2 linked regions of the Roseibium sp. Sym1 genome follow. The protein of the gene in region 1 interacts with the protein of each later gene in a pairwise test. Links are inferred from orthologs where the notes say so. Each region holds a gene or a part of one and is shown in the gene's direction. Other genes may lie near its edges. The genes, in order: O6760_RS26310 and ybgC.

The links.
Region 2: the proteins of O6760_RS26310 (region 1) and ybgC interact in binary tests that used the Escherichia coli proteins (3 or more experiments, as listed by UniProt). The link is inferred for Roseibium sp. Sym1 from one-to-one orthologs.

What each region holds. Positions count from the first base shown.
Region 1 is NZ_CP114786.1:5,677,029-5,680,115, reverse strand. What follows is about bases 245-3,011. They hold O6760_RS26310 (acyl carrier protein), read left to right. Parts: upstream 245-1,394; coding sequence 1,395-1,628; downstream 1,629-3,011. Other genes in these bases: fabF (beta-ketoacyl-ACP synthase II), read left to right, coding at 1,715-2,980; fabG (3-oxoacyl-[acyl-carrier-protein] reductase), read left to right, coding at 416-1,153; fabD (ACP S-malonyltransferase), read left to right, coding at 245-349. Also shown: more of fabD, read left to right, coding at 1-244. UniProt on the Escherichia coli protein: Carrier of the growing fatty acid chain in fatty acid biosynthesis.
Region 2 is NZ_CP114786.1:2,633,177-2,636,364, forward strand. The notes cover bases 248-3,115. They hold ybgC (tol-pal system-associated acyl-CoA thioesterase), read left to right. Parts: upstream 248-1,381; coding sequence 1,382-1,849; downstream 1,850-3,115. Other genes in these bases: O6760_RS12065 (methyl-accepting chemotaxis protein), read left to right, coding at 248-1,292; tolQ (protein TolQ), read left to right, coding at 2,115-2,786; O6760_RS12080 (ExbD/TolR family protein), read left to right, coding at 2,790-3,115. Outside these bases: more of O6760_RS12065, read left to right, coding at 1-247; more of O6760_RS12080, read left to right, coding at 3,116-3,188.

The sequences.
Region 1 (3,087 bases):
TGCCCCGTTCCATTGCTCGCTGATGGCACCGGCGGCCGACAAGATGGCCGAAGCTCTCGCCAATGCCGAGATCCGGTCTCCGAAGGTGCCGCTTGTTGCGAATGTGCTCGCCCGACCGATCACCGATGCGGACGAGATCCGCGACCGCCTGGTGGAACAGGTGACCGGAACGGTGCGCTGGCGCGAGAGCGTGACCTGGCTGGCCGAGAACGGCGTTGACACTTTTGTGGAAGTTGGCACCGGCAAGGTCCTGACCGGAATGGTCAAGCGGATTGCCCGGGAAACTTCCGGCATCGCCGTGAACACGCCGGAAGATATCGACAGCCTTATGGAAAAGATCTCCCAATAAGGCTTATACCTGCCTGGACCCCGACGTGGCCCGGCCGGGCCGGAAAGAACAACGGAAGGACCCCATATGTTCAGCTTGGAAGGGAAGAACGCCCTCGTCACCGGAGCCACCGGCGGAATCGGCGAAGCCATTGCGCGGGTGCTTCATGCGCAGGGCGCTACGGTGTCGTTGTCCGGCACGCGGGCGGAAAAGCTGGAGGCACTTGCCGCCGATCTTGGCGAGCGCGCCTTCGTTACCCCTGCCAACCTGTCCGACCGTGCCGCCGTTGACGCGCTGTTGCCGGCCGCGGAGGAGAAAATGGGTTCCGTCGACATTCTGGTCAACAATGCCGGCATCACCCGTGACAACATCTTCATGCGCATGAAGGACGAGGAGTGGGACCAGGTGCTGGAAGTCAACCTGACTTCCGGGTTCCGCCTGTGCCGTGCCGCGATCAAGGGGATGATGAAACGTCGTTCCGGGCGGATTGTCGGGATCACGTCCGTGGTCGGTGTTACCGGCAATCCGGGGCAGGTCAACTACGCAGCTGCCAAGGCGGGCATGATCGGCATGTACAAGTCCCTCGCGCGGGAAGTGGCCAGCCGCAACATCACTGTCAACACGATTGCACCGGGTTTCATCGAAACGGCGATGACCGACGCGCTCAATGACAAGCAAAAAGAATCGATTTTGACGAGCGTCCCGGCAGGCCGTTTGGGGACTTCTGCCGAGATCGCCTCGGCCGCCCTCTACCTTGCCAGTGACGAAGCCGCCTACGTGACGGGGCAGACCCTGCACGTCAATGGCGGCATGGCTATGATTTAAAAGGAAGTTTCGCCGAGCAGGCAAAAAGAATCCGGGCCGCTCCGAAGCGGTCTGGACCGGCTGGTAAAGGTCAACAAAGTGTGTTACCAACCCGCCGATTGTTACGAATTGCGCCGATCAACCGGGAATCCGGTTCCAAGGCGCGAGGACGTCCTAGGCCGCGATCACGCACCGCCGCTGGCAACACAACGGTCCGGGGCAGTTTCGCGAGTGATGAATAGAAAAACTAAGGAAGTGAAAAATGAGCGATATCGCGGATCGGGTAAAGAAAATCGTCGTTGAGCACCTGGGTGTCGACGCTGAAAAGGTTGTCGAAGGCGCAAGCTTCATCGACGATCTGGGTGCAGACAGCCTTGACACCGTTGAGCTGGTCATGGCCTTCGAAGAAGAATTCGGCGTGGAAATCCCGGACACCGCGGCAGAAACCATTCTGACCGTTGGCGACGCTGTAAAGTTTCTCGAAGCCAACAAGTAAGGGCCCGGCCCTTCTTGACGAATGTTTGAAGATTGGGCCGGCGGGGCAAGTTCCCCGCCAGGCCCTTACAACGTAAGTGCGGGTGTATGAGGCGAGTTGTCGTAACTGGGTTGGGCATGGTGACGCCACTGGGTTGTGGTGTCGATGTCACTTGGAAAAAAATCCTTGAGGGAAAGAGCGGGGCCAACAAGGTCACGAATTTCAAGGTCGACGATCTGGCTTGCCAAATCGCTTGCCAGATTCCACGCGACTCCTCGGTTGAAGGTGCGTTCAATCCGGACGACTGGATGGACGTCAAGGAACAGCGCAAGGTCGATGACTTCATCGTCTATGCAATGGCTGCCGCCGACCAGGCGATGGCCGATTCAGGTTTCAAGGCAGAGACCTACGAACAGCAGGCGCGGTCAGGTGTTCTTATCGGGTCCGGCATCGGCGGGCTGCAGGGCATCGAACAGGGTGCGCATCTGCTGGCCGAAAAGGGGCCGCGCCGGGTTTCTCCGTTTTTCATTCCGGGCCGCCTGATCAATCTTGCCGGTGGCTACGTGTCCATCCGGCATGGCCTCAAGGGTCCGAACCACGCTGTCGTCACCGCGTGTTCGACCGGGGCGCATGCCATTGGCGACGCCTCCCGGCTTATTGCCTTTGGCGATGCGGACGTCATGGTTGCGGGTGGAACGGAATCTCCGGTCTGCCGGCTGGCCCTGGCCGGGTTTGCAGCCTGCAGGGCCTTGTCCACGGCCTTTAACGACGAGCCGGAAAAAGGGTCTCGCCCCTACGACGTCGCCCGCGACGGTTTCGTGATGGGCGAGGGGGCCGGTGTCGTGGTGCTCGAGGAATACGAGCACGCCGTCCGCCGTGGCGCCAATATCTACGCCGAGGTCATCGGCTACGGGCTGTCCGGCGATGCCTATCACATCACGGCGCCGTCATCCGACGGCGACGGTGCGTACCGGTGCATGGAAGCCGCGCTCAAGCGCGCCCAGGTCACGCCGGCCGATATCGACTATGTCAACGCCCACGGAACCTCGACCCCGCTCGGCGACGAGATCGAGCTCGGAGCGGTCACACGCCTTGCCGGCGAGCATGCGTCCGACTTGACCATGTCCTCGACCAAGTCTTCGATCGGACACCTGCTCGGTGCCGCCGGTGCCGTTGAATCGATCTTCTCGGTTCTGGCGATCCGCGACAGCATGGCACCTCCGACGATCAATCTTGACAATCCCTCAGTGGAAACGGAAATCGATCTGGTGCCGCACAAGCCGAAGAAGCTTAACATTGATGTTGCGCTGTCGAATTCCTTCGGATTTGGCGGCACAAATGCTTCGCTCGTCTTCCGTAAAGTTGCCGCATAACCCCTTCAAATTCGTCGGACCGGACCGATTCTGTCGGTCCGGCCCGAGTTTTTTTGTGACAACTGGTCCGTTTGAGCCTGAGCCGGGAGCTCGGGGGCTCGATCCTG
Region 2 (3,188 bases), 3.0 Mb from region 1 along the record:
AGGTTGCCGCGGTGCATTCCATCGCCGACATTCGCGTCGATGACCGCCTGATCCGGCTGGGCGACGGGGACTACCGGTTCGCGGAGGCAAGCAATACCTTCATCGACGCGCCCTTCGGGGTGGTGGAGGCGGTCAAGCAGACCGAGCTGTCGGCGGCTGCCGACCGGATCACCTATGGCGCGGTCATTTCCGGGTTTCTCTGTCTGGTCCCGATCGTCGGCCTGATCTGGTGGGTGACCCGGCGCATGTTCGCTCCCATGGAGCGGCTTTCCGTGGCGGCGCGCAAGATTGCCGACGGCGACCTGGAAGTCGGTGTCGAGGCAACCGAGCGGCTGGACGAGATCGGCCGCATGGCCCGCTGCATCGAGGTCTTCAAGGACAATTCGATCGAGCGGGAGCGCCTTGCGGCGGACCGCAAGAAGGGACACATCGCCCGCGAGGAACGCGAAAAGCTGATCGATTCGCTGATCGCCGCGTTCCGGGCCGAATCCCAGACCGTGCTCGAACTGGTGGAAACCAACATCGCCCGCGTCGAGGACGTGTCCTCCGCGCTCAACGCACGCTCCGCCTCCGCTTCGGAACAGGGCCAGACGGCCGTGTCCACCTCTGAAAACGCGTCTTCCAACGTGCAGGCGGTTGCCTCGGCGACCGAGGAGCTGAACGCTTCCATTTCGGAGATTTCCCGGCAGGTGGAAACGACAGCCTCGATCGTGGCGCAGACCACCACGGCGGCGCAAAGTTCCAACTCCAAGATCTCCGGCCTGGCCGAAGCGGCCAACAAGATTGGCGACGTTGTCTCGCTGATTTCGGAAATCGCCGAGCAGACCAATCTGCTGGCGCTGAATGCGACCATCGAGGCGGCCCGTGCCGGTGACGCCGGCAAGGGCTTCGCGGTTGTTGCCTCGGAAGTGAAGTCGCTGGCCGGCCAGACCGCCAAGGCAACCGAGGAGATTTCCGCCCAGATCGCGGCGATCCAGGCATCGACAACGGAGGCGGTCGACGAGATCGCACGGGTGTCGGAATCGGTCGAGGAGGTCAATTCCTACACCACGACCATTTCCGACGCCGTCCAGCAGCAGGGCGCGGCCACCGGCGAGATCTCGCGCAACGTGGCCGAGGCCGCGGACGGCACGCGCAGCGTGGCCAACACGGTTGCATCGCTCAACGAGGGCGTTGCGGAAAACTCCCAGGCGGTCGGCGACATGCTGACGGCGACGATCGAGATGAAGCAGCAGGCCGAACATCTGCGGGCCTCGGTCGAGAAATTCCTCTCCGAGGTTGCAGCCGCCTGACGGCGATCGTAGGTATGGGCAAGTCAGGCCGTCCGGTTGCCGACCGGGCGGCCTTCTTTTTTGGGTCTCAGGAAAGCGGGGATGTCGTCGTGTCTGACTGGCCGGATCTGTCGGGTCGCCTGGAAGAGGGCGGCCATGTGCTGCCCGTCAGGGTCTATTACGAGGACACCGACTTTACCGGCATCGTCTATCACGGGGCCTATGTGCGCTTTTTCGAGCGGGCCCGCTCCGACTTCCTGCGCCTGATCGGCATTCATCACAGTGATATGGCATCGGGCGCGCATGGGGTTTCGCTGGCCTTTGCCGTGCGGTCCATGACACTGGACTTCCAGAAGCCGGCCCGGATCGACGATGTGCTGGAAGTCCGCACGAGCGTCGCGGAGTTCAGGGGCGCGCGCATCGGGCTCGGGCAGCGGATCCATCGGGGCGGTGATTTGCTGATTTCCGCTGCAGTGACCGTTGCGGTGATCACGTCCGAGGGGCGGCCGACGCGGCTGCCGCTTGTGCTGGCGGAAAAACTTCAACGGCATGTGCCTGGAGAAAGCCCCGACAATTGAGGGCCTTGCGCGGACCTGGGCGGTCCTGCCGGCCGTCCTCAGGAAAATAGTTACAACTCCATTACCTGCGTTAATCTTGCAGTAACCTTAATTGATTCCTTTAGAGAGGGGCGTTCTTTGAATGGAAACGTCCCAGTTTTGACAAAATCAAACGTCAGAGAGGCGGCTGGTTACATTATCCGGCCTCCTGATTCCGGGTCCATCCTGACGCTTTCGGAACCTGGACTGCACATCAGTATCAGACGGCCTAGGGGTCTTAATAAACATGGGTGAACATACGTTTCTCGATCTGTTCTGGCAGGCGCATATTGTCGTGAAGGTCGTCATGGCCGGCCTGATCTTCGCATCCGTATGGTGCTGGGCGATTATCGTCGACAAGTTCATGCTGGTCGGGCGCACGCGGCGGCAGATGAACCGGTTCGAAACCGTGTTCTGGTCCGGCCAGTCCCTGGAAGAGCTCTACAACACGCTGCACAACCGGGTGAACCATTCCATGGCGGCCCTGTTCGTGGCGGCGATGCGCGAGTGGAAACGCAGCCATGAAGGCGCGCGTCCGGCCATCGGCAGCCTGCAGCAGCGGATCGACCGGGTCATGGATGTCACCATCCAGCGCGAGGCCGAGCGGCTCGAGAACCGGTTGCTCGTGCTGGCGACCGTCGGCTCGGCGGCGCCCTTCATCGGCCTGTTCGGCACGGTCTGGGGCATCATGACCGCCTTCCAGGCGATTGCCGCTTCGGAAAGCACGAACCTAGCCGTGGTGGCTCCGGGCATCGCCGAGGCACTGTTTGCGACGGCGCTGGGTCTGCTGGCGGCGATCCCGGCCGTGATCGCCTTCAACAAGTTCAATTCCGATGTCGGCAAGGCGGTCGCGCGGATGGAAGGCTTTGCCGACGAATTCTCGGCCATCCTGTCGCGCCAGATCGACGAGAGGGGCTGAGCCATGGGCATGCAAGCCGGATCCGCACAGTCAGGCGGGCGCCGCGGCCGGCGCAGGCAGCGCCACGCGCCGATGAGCGAAATCAACGTGACGCCCTTCGTCGACGTCATGCTTGTGCTTCTGATCGTGTTCATGGTCACGGCGCCGCTGCTGGCCGTGGGGGTTCCGGTCGATCTGCCGGAGACCCAGGCGCAGCAGCTGACCGGGGACAATGAACCGATCACGGTCACCGTGAAGGCGTCCGGCGAGATCTTCATCTCCAAGGAGGCCTACGCGCTCGAGGACGTCGTACCGACACTGGAGGCGATCGCGGCCAATGGCTACGACGAACGCATCTACGTGTTCGGCGACCGCAATGCCAGCTACGGGACCATGATGCAGGTGATGGGCCGCATCAGTGCT